2 regions of the Luteococcus sanguinis genome follow, and region 2 is predicted to be linked to the other one. Evidence: predicted binding sites of a transcription regulator. Region 2 holds the regulator's gene; the other holds the start of a gene.
The links. Region 2 encodes HrcA, which represses chaperone genes, less so after heat shock. Its sites were predicted from a motif close to TTGGCACTCGNNNNNNNCGAGTGCCAA; they were not measured.
Positions count from the first base shown of each region.

Region 1: the regulator HrcA is predicted to act here: its motif matches at 1,042-1,068, upstream of groL (chaperonin GroEL).

Region 1 is NZ_BAAAKI010000014.1:85,093-92,307, reverse strand. It holds gene ABD089_RS10765 (Gfo/Idh/MocA family protein) at 1-141, opposite strand, end outside; gene ABD089_RS10760 (DUF3263 domain-containing protein) at 240-515, shown strand; gene ABD089_RS10755 (CsbD family protein) at 650-844, shown strand; gene groL (chaperonin GroEL) at 1,231-2,853, shown strand; gene ABD089_RS10745 (copper homeostasis protein CutC) at 2,976-3,668, shown strand; gene ABD089_RS10740 (FG-GAP-like repeat-containing protein) at 3,671-5,569, opposite strand; gene ABD089_RS10735 (HelD family protein) at 5,672-7,215, opposite strand, start outside.
Region 2 is NZ_BAAAKI010000003.1:118,700-125,914, forward strand. It holds gene ABD089_RS02860 (inositol monophosphatase family protein) at 1-230, shown strand, start outside; gene ABD089_RS02865 (MBL fold metallo-hydrolase) at 261-1,154, opposite strand; gene hrcA (heat-inducible transcriptional repressor HrcA) at 1,263-2,279, shown strand; gene dnaJ (molecular chaperone DnaJ) at 2,292-3,470, shown strand; gene ABD089_RS02880 (16S rRNA (uracil(1498)-N(3))-methyltransferase) at 3,470-4,210, shown strand; gene tgt (tRNA guanosine(34) transglycosylase Tgt) at 4,203-5,552, shown strand; gene ABD089_RS02890 (PAC2 family protein) at 5,552-6,514, shown strand; gene ABD089_RS02895 (NUDIX domain-containing protein) at 6,568-7,041, shown strand; gene ABD089_RS02900 (GNAT family N-acetyltransferase) at 7,152-7,215, opposite strand, start outside.

The DNA.
Region 1 (7,215 bases), on a different contig from region 2:
CAGGTCTCGGGAGGCGACCGCGACCACCTCGCACTCGTCGGGCAGGGCGAGCAGGTCGGCGGTGACGGTGGCGGCGATGCCGCCTGTGGCGAGGATGCCCCAGCGAACGGGGCGGTCTTGGAGCAGTGGTGTGGGGGCCATGGCCCCATCAAAGCGCGACGTGGCGACGGGGGCCAGCCCCGGCCAGTGGCGCAGGCGGACGAATGACACGGGTGTCATCTGCACCTAGAATCGGGGCCATGTCCGAAGCCCTCCAGAACAGCCAGGCTCGCCAGCTCGGCGAGCGCGACGCCGAGATCCTCGCGTTCGAGCGCTCCTGGTGGTCGGCGACCGGCCCGCGGGAGCAGGAGATCCGTGAACGCTTCGACATGTCGACCCCCCGGTACTACCAGGTGCTCAACGCCCTGATCGACGACCCGGCGGCCTTGGCTGCTGACCCCTTGCTCGTCAAGCGCCTGCGTCGGCAGCGCGAGAACCGGCAGAAGGCGCGATCGGCATCCCGCCTCGCTCGCTGAGCACCCCTGCCTCACTTGCGTCGCGCGCTGGCGGGCAGTTCGCTGCCCGCGCAAAGCCTTCCCGTCGACACGTCGACAGCCCTAGCGTGGTTCCCACGTGGCCCGAACAGGGCCTCCGGCGAAGGGAACACCACATGGGTATCGGAGACAAGCTCGAAAATGCCAAGGACCAGGTCGTCGGCAAGGCCAAGGAGGCCTACGGCGACGCCACCGACAACGCGGACGTTCAGACCGAGGGCGCTGCCCAGCGCTTCGACGGTGAGGTCGGCGAGCACGTCGAGAACCTGAAGGACAAGGCCAACGACGTCGTCGACGACCTCAAGAACTGACACAGTTCGCCCGCAGTGCCCGTCCCTTCAGGGGCGGGCACTGTTGCGTCTCGGGCCTGGTGGTGGGCATCGACGCGCGAAAGCCCCCGTCGACGAGGTCCGCCCGGCGCTCGAAGCGGTTCTTGGAGGCCGGTCACGGCCTGCTGTCGCCCTGCAATCGACGCTGCACGTGGACCAGCTGGCGGCCCGCGAAACTGTTTGCACTCGCTTGGGTCGAGTGCTAAAACTGGTGTTGGCACTCGACGCAGTCGAGTGCCAGCTCTCACCGGCTGGTGAGTCGGCACCCACCGGGTGCAGGCGTCCGTCGCGGGCACTGGCCAGGAGCACCCAGACACCTGACAACCGTGGGGCCACGGCCCCTGACGCGGGAGGATTCCCGGAACACCATGGCAAAGCTGATTGAGTTCAACATCGAGGCCCGCCGCGGTCTTGAGCGGGGCATGAACACCCTCGCCGACGCGGTCAAGGTCACCCTCGGCCCGAAGGGCCGCAATGTCGTGCTGGAGAAGAAGTGGGGCGCCCCCACCATCACCAACGACGGCGTCTCCATCGCCAAGGAGATCGAGCTCGAGGATCCCTACGAGAAGATCGGCGCCGAGCTCGTCAAGGAGGTCGCCAAGAAGACCGACGACGTCGCGGGCGACGGCACCACCACCGCTACCGTGCTGGCCCAGGCAATGGTCCGCGAGGGCCTGCGCAATGTCACCGCCGGCGCCAACCCGATGGGCCTGAAGAAGGGCATCGAGACCGCCGTCAAGGCCATCTCGGACGAGCTGGGCAACCAGGCCAAGCCCGTCGAGACCAAGGAGCAGATCGCAGCGACCGCCACCATCTCGGCTGCTGACCCCACCGTCGGCGAGATCATCTCCGAGGCGATGGACAAGGTCGGCAAGGAGGGTGTGATCACCGTCGAGGAGTCCAACACCTTCGGCCTCGACCTCGAGCTCACCGAGGGCATGCGCTTCGACAAGGGCTACATCTCCGGCTACTTCGTGACCGATCCCGAGAGCATGCAGGCCTCGCTCGAGGATCCCTACATCCTGCTGGCCAACCAGAAGGTCAGCTCGCTGAAGGACATCCTGCCCGTGCTGGAGAAGGTCATGCAGTCGGGTCGCCCGCTGCTGATCATCAGCGAGGACGTCGACGGTGAGGCCCTCGCCGGCCTCGTCGTCAACAAGTTGCGTGGCACCTTCAAGTCCGTCGCCGTGAAGGCCCCGGGCTTCGGCGACCGCCGCAAGGCCATGCTGGACGACATCGCCATCCTCACCGGTGGCACCGTCATCACCGCCGACCTGGGCATGACCCTGGAGGGCGTGACCCTGGAGATGCTCGGCCAGGCACGCTCGGTCGTCGTCACCAAGGACGAGACCACCATCGTCGACGGCGCCGGCAACTCCGACCAGATCGCTGGCCGCGTCTCGCAGATCCGCAAGGAGATCGAGAACTCCGACTCCGACTACGACCGCGAGAAGCTGCAGGAGCGCCTCGCCAAGCTGGCCGGCGGCGTAGCCGTCATCAAGGTCGGCGCGGCCACCGAGGTCGAGCTCAAGGAGCGCAAGCACCGCATCGAGGACGCCGTTCGCAACGCGAAGGCGGCCGTCGAGGAGGGCATCATCGCCGGTGGCGGCGTCGCGCTCGTCCAGGCCGCGAAGAATGTCTCCTTCGAGCAGCTGACCGGCGACGAGCTGACCGGCGCCCAGATCGTCCTCAAGGCGTGCTCGGCCCCCCTGAAGCAGATCGCCGAGAACGCTGGCCTGGAGGGTGGCGTCGTGGCCGAGAAGGTCGCCGCGCTCCCCACCGGTGAGGGCCTCAACGCGGCCACCGGCGAGTACGTCAAGATGGTCGAGTCGGGCATCATCGACCCGGCCAAGGTGACCCGCTCTGCCCTGCAGAACGCGGCCTCCATCGCGGCTCTCTTCCTCACCACCGAGGCCGTCATCGCGGACAAGCCCGAGAAGGCTGCCCCCGCGATGCCCGGTGGCGACGAGATGGGCGGCATGGGCTTCTGAGCCCGTTCGTCCACTCGGACGACACGCATCAACCGCAGCACAAAGGGCGGCTCCCCAGCAGGGGAGCCGCCCTTTGCGCGTGTCCGCGGGCGGTCGTGCAATCGTGGGGCCACCATGGACACATGTCCGGGTTCCTTGAGGTTGTCTGCCTGCACGAGCACGATGCCCGGCGCGCCGAAGAGGGCGGCGCCGACCGCATCGAGCTGCTGGGATCACTGGATGACGGCGGACGGTCCCCGGAGCCGGCGCTGGTCGAGAAGGTGCGCGCCGCGACGAGCGTCCAGCTGCGGCCGCTGGTGCGCTTGCGGGAGGGCTTCGGCACCGACGGCGGCGAGTTCGTGCGGTTGCGGGGGCTGATCTCGTCCTATCTGGATGCGGGGGCGGACGGCGTCGCGCTGGGCTTCCTGAACGGGCTCGGCGAGGTCGACCTGGAGGTCTGCCAGGCGCTGGTCGCCGATGGCGACTTCGGCTGGACCTTCGACCGCGCCATCGACAATGCCCTCGACACCGACAAGGCCTGGCGGGCGCTGGCCCGCCTGCCTCGGCTGGACCGGGTGCTCACCGCCGGTTCGGCCCGCGGCGTCGAGCACGGGCTAGACGATCTGCTGGCCCGCTGCCGCGCCGACCAAGCGATCGCAGGGGTGGTGATGGCCGGCGGCGGACTGCTCGCCGAGCACGTCCCGTGGCTCACGCGAGCGGGCGTCCGCGCCTTCCAGATCAGCGAGCAGGCGCGTCCACTGGGGCAGTTCAAGGCCTATGTGGACGCGCCACTGGTCCACGCCTGGCGGCGGTTGCTGGACGACGAGCTCGCCTGACCTCACGCCATCAGGCGAAGGCCCGTGACCCCGGCCGACGAGCGACGGGTCTGGAACCAGAAGCCCCGGGTCATCGGGTACAGGTGCACCTTCGACCCGTCCCAGACCACCAGGTCGGGCACCAGGTCGCCGGTGACGTCGCCGGGGGTCGCGAAGGTCTTGAACCCGAAGCCCGTCCCGCGCTTGCCGACCAGGGCGAACCCGGAGCCGGTGGAGCGGTAGGCCCACAGCGTCTTGTCCGTGCGCACCGCCAGCAGGTCATCGCGTCCGTCGTTGTCGACGTCCCCGATGCCCAGCGGACGAGTGGTCTTCCAGCCGCGCGAGACGACGCCGACCCGGACGGGGGCCGCGCTGGCGCTGAGGATGTAGCGGACCAGTTCACCGGCCGCATTGGCTCCCAGCACGTCCATCCGACGATCGCCGTCGAGGTCGACGACGGTGAGGGCGTGGAACTGGTTCCACCCCGAGCCCAGCACGCGCGCGGTGGTGAAACCCCTCGCCGTACCGGGGTAGAGGAGCAACTGGCCGGCCTTGTTGCGGGCCAGCAGATCGGCCCGACCGTCGCCGTTCACGTCACCGGGGGAACCGATCCAGGTCGCCGTCCAGCCGCCATTGGCCTTCACCGGCGCCCCCAGCACGCCATTGCTCGAGACCTTGCTCCATCGGGTGTTGGTCGTGTCCAGCACCACCAGGTCGGAACGCCCATCCCCGGTGCGGTCACCACGGGCGGTCTTCGTGTTGCGCCACATGATGCGCGAGACACCCTCGATGGTGCCGATCTGGGTGGACATGCCCGCGCTGGACGAATGCGTGAGCACCGCCGCGGTGTAGGGACGGGGGAGCTTGTGGTTGTAGCCGATCGAGTTCACGTGCCAGCCGTCGGTGCGCGGCAGCCAGCCATTCTTGACCGCGACGTCGTCGCCGGGGCCGGCCGTGACGCCCCAGTCCTGGTCGGACGACACGGTGCGCATCAGCGAGAGCCCGTAGGCGCGGTTCGCGTCGGAGATGACCGGGTTCTTGCGGGAGAAGTGGTCGACCAGCACGACATTGTCGGGTGCGCTGGTGACCGTCAGGCCCCAGTAGCGGCCCGGGCCGGGAACCGTGTTGCGCAGGCCCATCCGGGCGTTCACGGCCTTCACGTAGCTGCCGCCGCCCAAGGACTTCCACAAGGCGGTGGTGGCGTTGTTGTCGGAGTAGCGGATCATCGGCACCATCTGCGACTTCTCCCACGACGACAGGGATCGCCTGGCCGCCTGCGCGCGGTACATGACCGCAGCCATCACCTGGACCTTGACGATCGAGGCGGTGACATTCGTCGCGGAGCCCTTCACGTAGGAGTAGATCGTCGAGCTGCCGGACGGACGCTGGGCGACGGCCACCGAACCCGACCGGGAGTTCGCCCAGCTGGCGATCTGGCTGCGGTAGGGGAAGGGGACGACCTGGCCGTAGCCGGCCGGATCGTTCGCCACCGCGGACGCGCTGTAGCTGCCCTGCGTGGTCTGCTGGGCGGCGGCGGTGATCGCCGCGTCGGTGTCGACGAGCACGCGCAGGGTCAGCGTCCCCTTGGTCGCGGCGGTACCACGTCCGGCGACGAACTGGTTCGAGGTGCCGGACACGGCCAGCGGCGTGCAGGCCAAGGCGTTCGCGCTCGCCGGCACGGAATCGGTGCTGCGCCCCGCCGCGTCGGTGAAGCGGACGGACTGGATGCTGACGGGCCCCTCGCCGACCACTCGCGCGGCGCCCCGTGCCGTTGCGGCCCCGGTGAAGCCGACGACGACCTCACCAAGGTCGGGACAGCTGAAGGTCTGTCGGGGCAGGGGCCCGGCCGCAGCGGCGTCGGACGAGGGAAGCAGCCCGGCGGCGAGCACGCCTGCGACCAGCAGGCTGAGGGGACGGCGCATGGCATCTCCAGACTTTCAGGGCGTCGCCGACGATCACTCGTCAACGATGCAGTGGTGTTCTCGTCACCGTCGCACTTTCCCCCGGGCCGCGCAAGATCAGTGTCAGGCCTCGGGGAACGCAGAAAGTTCGTCCGGCAGGGGCGCGTCGTGCAGGACCACCAGGGAGGTCACTGCTCGGGTGAGGCAGACATAGAGGCGGCGCAGGCCGGTCGTCCGGTCGGGTTCGCCGGCGACGATGCCGGCGGGGTCCACCAGCAGGACGTGGTCGAACTCCAGGCCCTTGGCGAGGGAGGCGGGGACGAGGTCCAGGCGGTCGTCGTTGGTCAGCTCGGCCGTGGCAACCAGGGCGTCGGGGACGATGACCCCGACGGTGCCTGGACGCTGCAACAACTCGTCCGCCGCCTCTGACAGGGCAGCCAAGGGATCGTCCACCTTTCGGATCACCAGCTCACCCCGGTTGCGGCGGATCGAGCGCGGCGGGGTCAGCCCCGGGGCGATCGAGGGCAACAGCCGGGCCGCGTAGTCGATCACCTCGCCGGGCACGCGGAAGCCCTCCACCAGCTCGCGGACCTCCGCGCCGGGGTGGCCGATGTGCACCAGCGAGCTCGCCCAGTCACGAGATGCCCACGGCGTGGTCGCCTGGGCCAGGTCACCCAGCAACGTCACCGAGCCGGTGGACGCGCGACGTCCGGCAGCCCGCAGTTGCATCGCAGACAGGTCCTGCGCCTCGTCGATGATCACGTGGCCCAGCGAGTTGGTCCGGTTGAGTTGGTCGGCCACCTCGTCGGCGATCACCAGGTCGGCCTGGGTCCACTTCATCGATCCCGGGGTCCTGGCCGGCTTGGGACCAACCAGCAGCTCTTGTTCGTCCGCGGTCAGGACACCGTCGGCGCACTGGGACAGGAAGTCGGCGTCGGTGAGCAGCCGGTGGGTGAGCTTCTTTGCGTCCAGCTTCGGCCACAGCGCCGTCGCCATCTGCTTGGTCGCACTCGTGCGGGCGACCTGGTTCTGCAGCCGGTCATCGGTGACCTCACCGGACACCTCCATCCGCAGCAGCACCTGATGGGCCAGGCGTTGTGGCAGCATCACCCGTCCCGCCTCGTAGCGCACCCCGCGCGCGACCAGCGAGCTCACCGCGTCGGTCAGGTAGAAGGCGGGCACCCGCCAGACCCGGTGCCCGATCGGCACCACCAAGGTCTCGGAGGGTTCACTGACGTGCCCCCAGACGGCGTTGTGGACGACCTCGGCCATCCGCGCGTCCCCCTTGAGCACCGCCCGGGCCGCCTCCTCGGCACCCTTGACCTCCAGACCGGTGGACGCGGCGACCAGTGAGTCGATGGTCTCCTGGGTCGCGTCGATCTCGCCGAGCGCCGGGAGGACGTCCGCGATGTAGGCGAGGAAGTTGTCGTTCGGTCCCAGTACCAGCACGCCCGGGCGTCCCAGCGTCTCCCGGTAGGCGTACAGCAAGTAGGCCGCGCGGTGCAGTCCGACGGCCGTCTTGCCCGTTCCCGGAGCACCCTGGATCGCCATCGACTGCGCCAGTTCCGCGCGCACCAGCACGTCCTGGTCGGGCTGGATGGTGGCGACGATGTCGCGCATCGGTCCTGTTCGGGGACGCTCGATCTCGGCCTCCAGCAGGGCCTCGG
Region 2 (7,215 bases):
TCGCCCTGGACTACCCGCGCGTCGTCGAGGGCCAGCTCGACTACCTCGTCTACAAGAACCTGAAGCCCTGGGACCACGTGCCCTGCACCCTGTTGCTGCGCGAGGCCGGTGGGGTTGCCATCACCTTCGACGGGGACGACTACCGTCCCGCCTCGACCGGCCCCGGCCTGGTTGCGGCGGTCTCGCCAGAGGTTGCGCAGTTGGTCGTCGACACCTGGCAGGCGCCCTGACCGCTCCCGGCTCGGGGCGAGTGGGCCGGCTCAGTGCGCGTGCGGCTGGTTCAGCAGCGGCAGCATCTTGTCCTTGGTGACCCCGGCGCGGGCCAACTCGTCGAAGACCAACGGCAGCCGGTCGGCGACGTCCTGGCGGTCGAAGGGCCAGTCGTACTGCTCGGCGCCGTTGAGATCGGCCAGGGCCTCGTCCAGGGAGACTCCCTTGCGCACCAGGTCTTCGGCGACGCCGTAGAGCGCCGACAGGTCGGCGCGCTGCTGCAGCACCACGTCCATCCCGACCGGGTCGCCGTGCCCGGGGATGAACAGCACGTCGACGTCCTCCCGGAGGTGCTTCACCGCGCCGTCGATCGCCTTGGGCCAGTCCTTGAGCGTGGAGTCGGGCCCGATCGCGGGCGCACCGGAGGTCTCGACGAGGTCGCCGGTGAAGATCACCTCGGCGTCGGGCACCAGCACGAACAGGTCACCGTCGGTGTGTCCCTTGCCCAGGTGGACGACCTCGACGTGGCGGCCCCCGAGGTCAACGGCCTTGATCATCCCGATCTCCTGGCTGGGTGCCACGACCTCCGAGAGCTCGAAGCCGAGCTGCTCGCGCACCACCTCGGCGCCGATGTCGGGATCGTCACCGCTGAGGTGGGCCATCAACGAGTCGTGCCCGATCGAGGTGACGTCGGGGATGCCGGCCAGGCCGAAGAAGTGGTCGAAGTGCCAGTGGGTCACCACGACATGGGTCACCGGGCGGCCCACCAACTCCTTGGCGGACTCGGCCAGTGCCCGTCCCTGTTCGGGCGAGGAACCCGTGTCCACCAACAACACCCCGGTCTCGCCGACCACCAGGCCGGCGTTCACCGAAGCCGGTTCCAGGCGCACCCAGAAGACGCCGTCGCGGACCTGCTGCCATTCACCCATCGAGAACTCACGCACGCCGTGAGGCTACCAAGCGGCCGCTAGACTGGCACTCGCGTTGGGTGAGTGCCAAACTGCCGTGCTGGAAACCTGACGCGACGGCGGCTTGGAACAGGGGAGGGACGAATGCTGGACGACCGCAAGATGGACGTGCTCAAGGCGATCGTGACCGACTACGTGTCCAGCCAGGAGCCCGTCGGGTCGAAGGCGCTGGTCGAGCGCCATCAGCTCAAGGTCTCCCCGGCGACCGTCCGCAATGACATGGCGGTGCTGGAGGAGGAGGGCTACATCACCCAGCCCCACACCAGCGCCGGACGCATCCCCACCGACAAGGGCTATCGCCTCTTCGTCGACCGGATCGCCACCGTCAAGCCGTTGTCGGCGGCGGAGAAGCGCGCGATCCAGGCCTTCATGACCGGAGCCCTCGACGTCGACGACATCGTCACCCGCACCGTCCGGTTGCTGGCCCAGATCACCCAGCAGGTCGCGATCGTCCAGTACCCCATCGCCTCCTCGGCGGTCGTCCGGCACGTCGAACTGGTCCCGCTGACCATCGACCGCGTGCTGGTGATCGTGATCAACTCCACCGGACGGGTGGAGCAGCGCGCCATCGAGGTCGTCGCGGACGAGTCCGCGCTGGCGCGGCTGCGCGACCGCCTCAACGCCGCGCTGGTTGGGCACGCGCCCGGCCCGGCGGCCGAGCGGCTCAGCAACCTGTTGGGGGAACTGCCGGCTGAGGATCGCCACGGTGCCGCGAGCGTCGTGGCCACCGTGCTGGAGATGCTGGCGACCGACCCGTCCACCCGTGTCGTGGTCGGTGGCGTGCCGAACCTGACCCGCTTCGGCGACCAGTTCGAGACCACGGTCAAGCCCGTGCTCGAGGCGCTGGAGGAGCAGGTCGTCCTGCTGCACCTGCTCGGCGAGGCCTACGGCAGCGCCGGCGACGTGACCGTCCGCATCGGTCACGAGAACCCCTATGAACCCCTGCAGACCACCTCCCTGGTGGCGAGCACCTATGGGAACCCCGACGACGCCTTTGCCACCCTCGGCATCGTCGGCCCCACCCGGATGGACTACCCCTCCACGATGGCCTCGGTGCGAGCCGTGGCCCGCTATGTCGGACGATTCCTGGCAGAAGGATGAGCAAGCAACCCCATGAGCGCTGACTACTACGAGGTCCTCGGGGTCTCCCGCGAGGCGAGCCCCGAAGAGATCAAGAAGGCCTACCGCAAGATGGCGATGAAGGTCCATCCGGACGTCGCCACCGAGCCGGACGCGGCCGAGAAGTTCAAGCAGGTGCAGGAGGCCTACGAGGTCCTGCATGACCCGAACAAGCGCGCGATCTACGATCGCGGCGGCGATCCGCTGGGCTCCGGCTTCGGCGGCGGCGCGGGTGGCTTCGGCGGCTTCGGGAACTTCGGCGGCGCGCAGGGTGGTTTCGACTTCACCAACCTGGTGGACGCGATGTTCGGCCAGGCGGCCTCGCGTGGGCCGCGGTCCCGCACCCGTCGCGGCCAGGACGCGCTGATCCGCCAGTCCATCTCGCTGGCCGACGCCGCCTTCGGCACCACGCTCCCGGTGAGCATCGACACGGCCGTCCTGTGCCCCCGCTGCGAGGGCACCGGCTGCTCCGACGGTAGCGAGCCCGTGACCTGCACCACCTGCGAGGGCCATGGTGAGGTCACCCACGTCCAGCGCAGCTTCCTGGGCGACATCCGCACCTCCCAGCCCTGCCCGGCCTGCCGCGGCTATGGGACTACCATCCCGCACCCCTGCGGTGAGTGCTCCGGCGAGGGACGTGTCCGTTCCACCCGCACCCTCGACGTCAAGGTGCCGGCGGGCGTCACCACCGGCAACCGCCTGCACCTCGACTCCCAGGGCGAGGTCGGCCCCGGCGGCGGCCCCGCCGGCGACCTCTACGTCGAACTCGTCGTGCAGAACCACGAGGTCTTCAGCCGCGATGGTGACAACCTCGAGATGGTCGTCAACATCCCCATGACCGCCGCGGCGCTGGGCACCACGCTCGACCTGGCGACCCTCGAGGCCGACCGCGAGGACAGCAACCCCGACGACCGCCAGGTCACCATCGACGTGCCGGCAGGCACCCAGTCGGGCACCCGCATCGCGCTGGCCGACAGGGGCGTCCCCCGGTTGCGCCGCAATGGCCGCGGTGAGCTGGGCATCACGCTGGTGGTGCAGACCCCGACCAAGCTGGACGAGCAGCAGCGCGAGCTGATGCGTCAGCTGGCCGCCATCCGTGGCGAGGAGACCGTGACCGGTCGCGTGCAGAAGGGCAAGAAGGGCTTCTTCGACCGGATGAAGGAAGCCTTCTAGTGACCGACGCCCTCTTCCTCGCGCCGGTTTCCGGCGCCGCCGTCGGTGACCTGGTGGTCGTCGACGGTGACGAGGGCCGCCATGCGGCGGTCGTGAAGCGGATCGAGCTGGGGGAGTCGGTGCTGCTGGCCGACGGCAAGGGTCGTGCCGTACGCGGTCCGGTGACCGCGGTCAGCAAGCAGGGCATCACCGTGCGGGTCGCCGAGGTGCTGGGCGCCGTCGAGCGCGCGCACCGTTGGGTGGCCGTCCAGGCGTTGGCGAAGGGCGACCGGTCCGACCTTGCCGTCGAGACGCTCACCGAGTTGGGCGTGGACGAGGTGCTGGCCTGGCAGGCGTCCCGGTCCATCGTCCGCTGGAGCGGCGACAAGGCAGACAAGGGCGTTGCCAAGTGGCAGTCGACAGCGCGGGAGGCGACCAAGCAGTCGCGCCGGTTCGTCGTCCCGGATGTTTCGGCCGCCGGCACCAAGCAGGTGGTCGGACGCATCGAACAGGCAGCGCTCGCGCTGGTGCTGCACGAGTCGGCCAGCGAGCACATCGCGGACGTGGAGTTGCCGCCGTCGGGGGACGTCGTGTTCATCGTCGGGCCCGAGGGCGGGATCAGCCCGGACGAGCTCGCTGCCTTCGAGGCGGCCGGGGCGCGCACCGTCCTGGTCTCGGACGGGGTGCTGCGGACCTCAACCGCCGGGGTCGTCGCTCTGGCGCAGCTCCAGCTCAAGGCCGTGGAGATGTCGCATGCCTGAGGCAGACCAGAACGGTCCAGACCAGCTGGGCTCCGACCAGTTCGGCTTCACCCACCGCACCGTCCTGCCCAATGGCGTGGGACGCACCGGGACGATCACGACGCCGCACGGTGAGGTCCAGACCCCCGCCTTCGTCGTCGTGGGCACCAAGGCGACCGTCAAGACCGTCCTGCCGGAGACGCTCGTCGAGCTGGGGACCCAAGCCGTCCTCGCGAACGCCTACCACCTCTACCTGCAGCCCGGCGCCGACCTGGTCGACGAGGCCGGCGGCCTGGGCCGGTTCATGAACTGGAGCGGTCCCACCTTCACCGACTCCGGCGGCTTCCAGGTGATGAGCCTCGGTGCCGGGTTCAAGAAGGTGATCAGCATGGACGCGTCCACCGCGAACAGCGACGACGCGATCGCCGAGGGCAAGGAGCGCCTCGCGCACGTGGACGATGACGGCGTCACCTTCAAGAGCCACCTGAATGGCGACAAGCACCGTTTCACGCCAGAGGTGAGCATGGGGGTGCAGCACCAGCTCGGTGCCGACATCATGTTTGCCTTCGACGAGCTGACCACCCTGCACAACACCCGTGGCTACCAGGAGACCTCTCTGGAGCGGACCCGGCTCTGGGCGGAGCGCTGCCTGGCCGAGCACCGTCGGCTCACGCTGGAGCGGTCCGACAAGCCCTATCAGGCGCTGTTCGGGGTGCTGCAGGGGGCGCAGTACGAGGACCTGCGTCGCAAGGCAGCCCACGACCTGGGGACGATGGAGGTGGACGGGCAGCGCTTCGACGGCTTCGGATTCGGCGGCGCGCTGGAGAAGGAGAACCTGGGCACCATCTGCACCTGGATGGCCGAGGAACTGCCCTTTGACAAGCCGCGACACCTGCTGGGCATCAGCGAGCCGGACGACTTCTTCGCCGCCGTCGCCGCCGGTGCGGACACCTTCGACTGCGTGAATCCCTCCCGGGTGGCGCGCAATGGGGCCATCTACACCGCCGACGGCCGCTACAACATCACCGCCGCCAAGCACCGTCGCGCCTTCGTCCCGCTGGAGGAGGGGTGCGACTGCTACACCTGTGCCCACTACACCCGCGCCTATGTGCACCACCTGCTGCGGGCGCGGGAGATGGTGGGTTACACGCTCGCGACGATCCACAACGAGCGCTTCACGGTGCGGCTGGTCGACCAGATCCGCGCGGCGATGGACGCGGGGGACTTCGAGGCACTGCGCACCGAATACCTCGGACGCTTCTACGCCTCCCGCACGCCGTCGGCGAGCTCCTCGGTGGGGAATGCCACGAGCAGTTCGGACGTTGATCCCAAGAGCGTCGTCAGCGCTTCGGAGAGGACATGATGAACGACCCCAGGGAGCTTTACCGACTCACCGCCGTGCCCGGCCAGCCGGGACCGGTGCTGATCTCGCTCAGCGGTTTCATGGATGGCGGCCAGGCTGGCCAGCTCGCCGTCCAGCACCTGATCGAGAAGCAAGCGGGGAATGTCATCGCGCGCTTCGACGTCGACCAGCTGATCGACCACCGGTCGCGGCGCCCGATGATCACCTACGCCGGTGACCACTACGAGGACTACCAGCCGCTGGAACTCGTGGTCCGTGAGCTGAGCGACGACGCAGGCAAGACCTTCTATCTGTTCACCGGACCCGAGCCCGACTACCAGTGGGAGCGCTTCGTCCAGGCGGTCACGATCCTGTTCTCCGAGATCGGGGTGAACCTGGCGCTGACGCTGCACGGCATTCCATGGGGCGCGCCGCACACGCGTCCGATCGGGCTGACGGCGCACTCGGTCGACCCGACGGTGATGGCTGACTTCCCGTCGCTGCACGACCGGATGCAGCTGCCCGCCTCGATGGAGGGGCTGCTGGAGCTCAAGCTGCCGCAGGCGCACATCCGTGCCGGCGGTTTCTCGGTGCACGTCCCGCACTACCTGGCGGGCTCGGAGTTCCCGGCCGGTGCCGTGCGGCTGATCGACTCCGCAGCCGAAGTGGCGGAGCTGTCGCTGGCTGTGCCGGACCTGCGTTCGGCAGCGGACGAGTACCTGCGCGGGATCGACCAGCTCGTCGCGCAGAACCCGGAGAACGCCGAGGCGATCGGTCAGATGGAGGCGGCCTACGACGCCGCCACCGCTGGCCGGGAGCTGACCGGTGATCGTCCGACGCAGCCGGTGGACGAGTCTGACATCCCCAGCGGCGACCAGTTGGCCGCCGAGTTCGAGCAGTTCCTCAAGGACACCGACAAGGGACACAAGGACGGCGGTCGGGGAAGCAGCGGTGAGGGCGACGGTGGTCCCAGCTGGGGCTGACCGGCATCCGGCACCGCCCCCAGGCGCAGGCGGACCGCTGGCATGATCGGTTCATGGCGGACAGCAAGCGCAAGGTCAGGCCCTCGATCAAGGCCCTCATCGTCAGCGAAGGGCGCCTGCTGGTCACCGTGAACTCCGACGAGACCGACGAGTTCTACCTGCTTCCCGGCGGGGGGCAGGACTTCGGCGAGTCTATGGTGGAGACGGTTCACCGCGAGTGCCGCGAGGAGATCTGTTGCGAGGTCGTGGTGCGCGACCTGGCCTATGTGCGCGACTACATCGGCTCCCGGCACGAGTTCGCCGATTGGGACTCCGACTTCCACCAGATCGAGATGGCTTTCTGGTGCGATCTCGCCCCCGGCCAGGTTCCCGCGATGGGGGTCATCGAGCCCGACCAGTTCCAGACGGGTGTCGCCTGGGTGCCCTTGGACGAGTTGTCCGACGCGCCGATCTATCCTGCCGAGCTGAAAACCTGGCTGCTCGAGGACGCCTCGGCGCGTCGGACCTACTTGGGCCCCGTGAACTGAAGCGTCCCAGCGGGTGCTCTCCCATCCCCCGAGCTTGGCTTGTGCGTTCCTCGTGCCTGTCGGGGTTCCTCGACAGGCTTCGGCAAGGTGGAGCGCGCGCTCGGGGAATGTCAGAGGAGGACGCCGACCTGGGTGGCCAGGCGGCGGACCAGGTCGTCCGATGCCTTGGTCTGG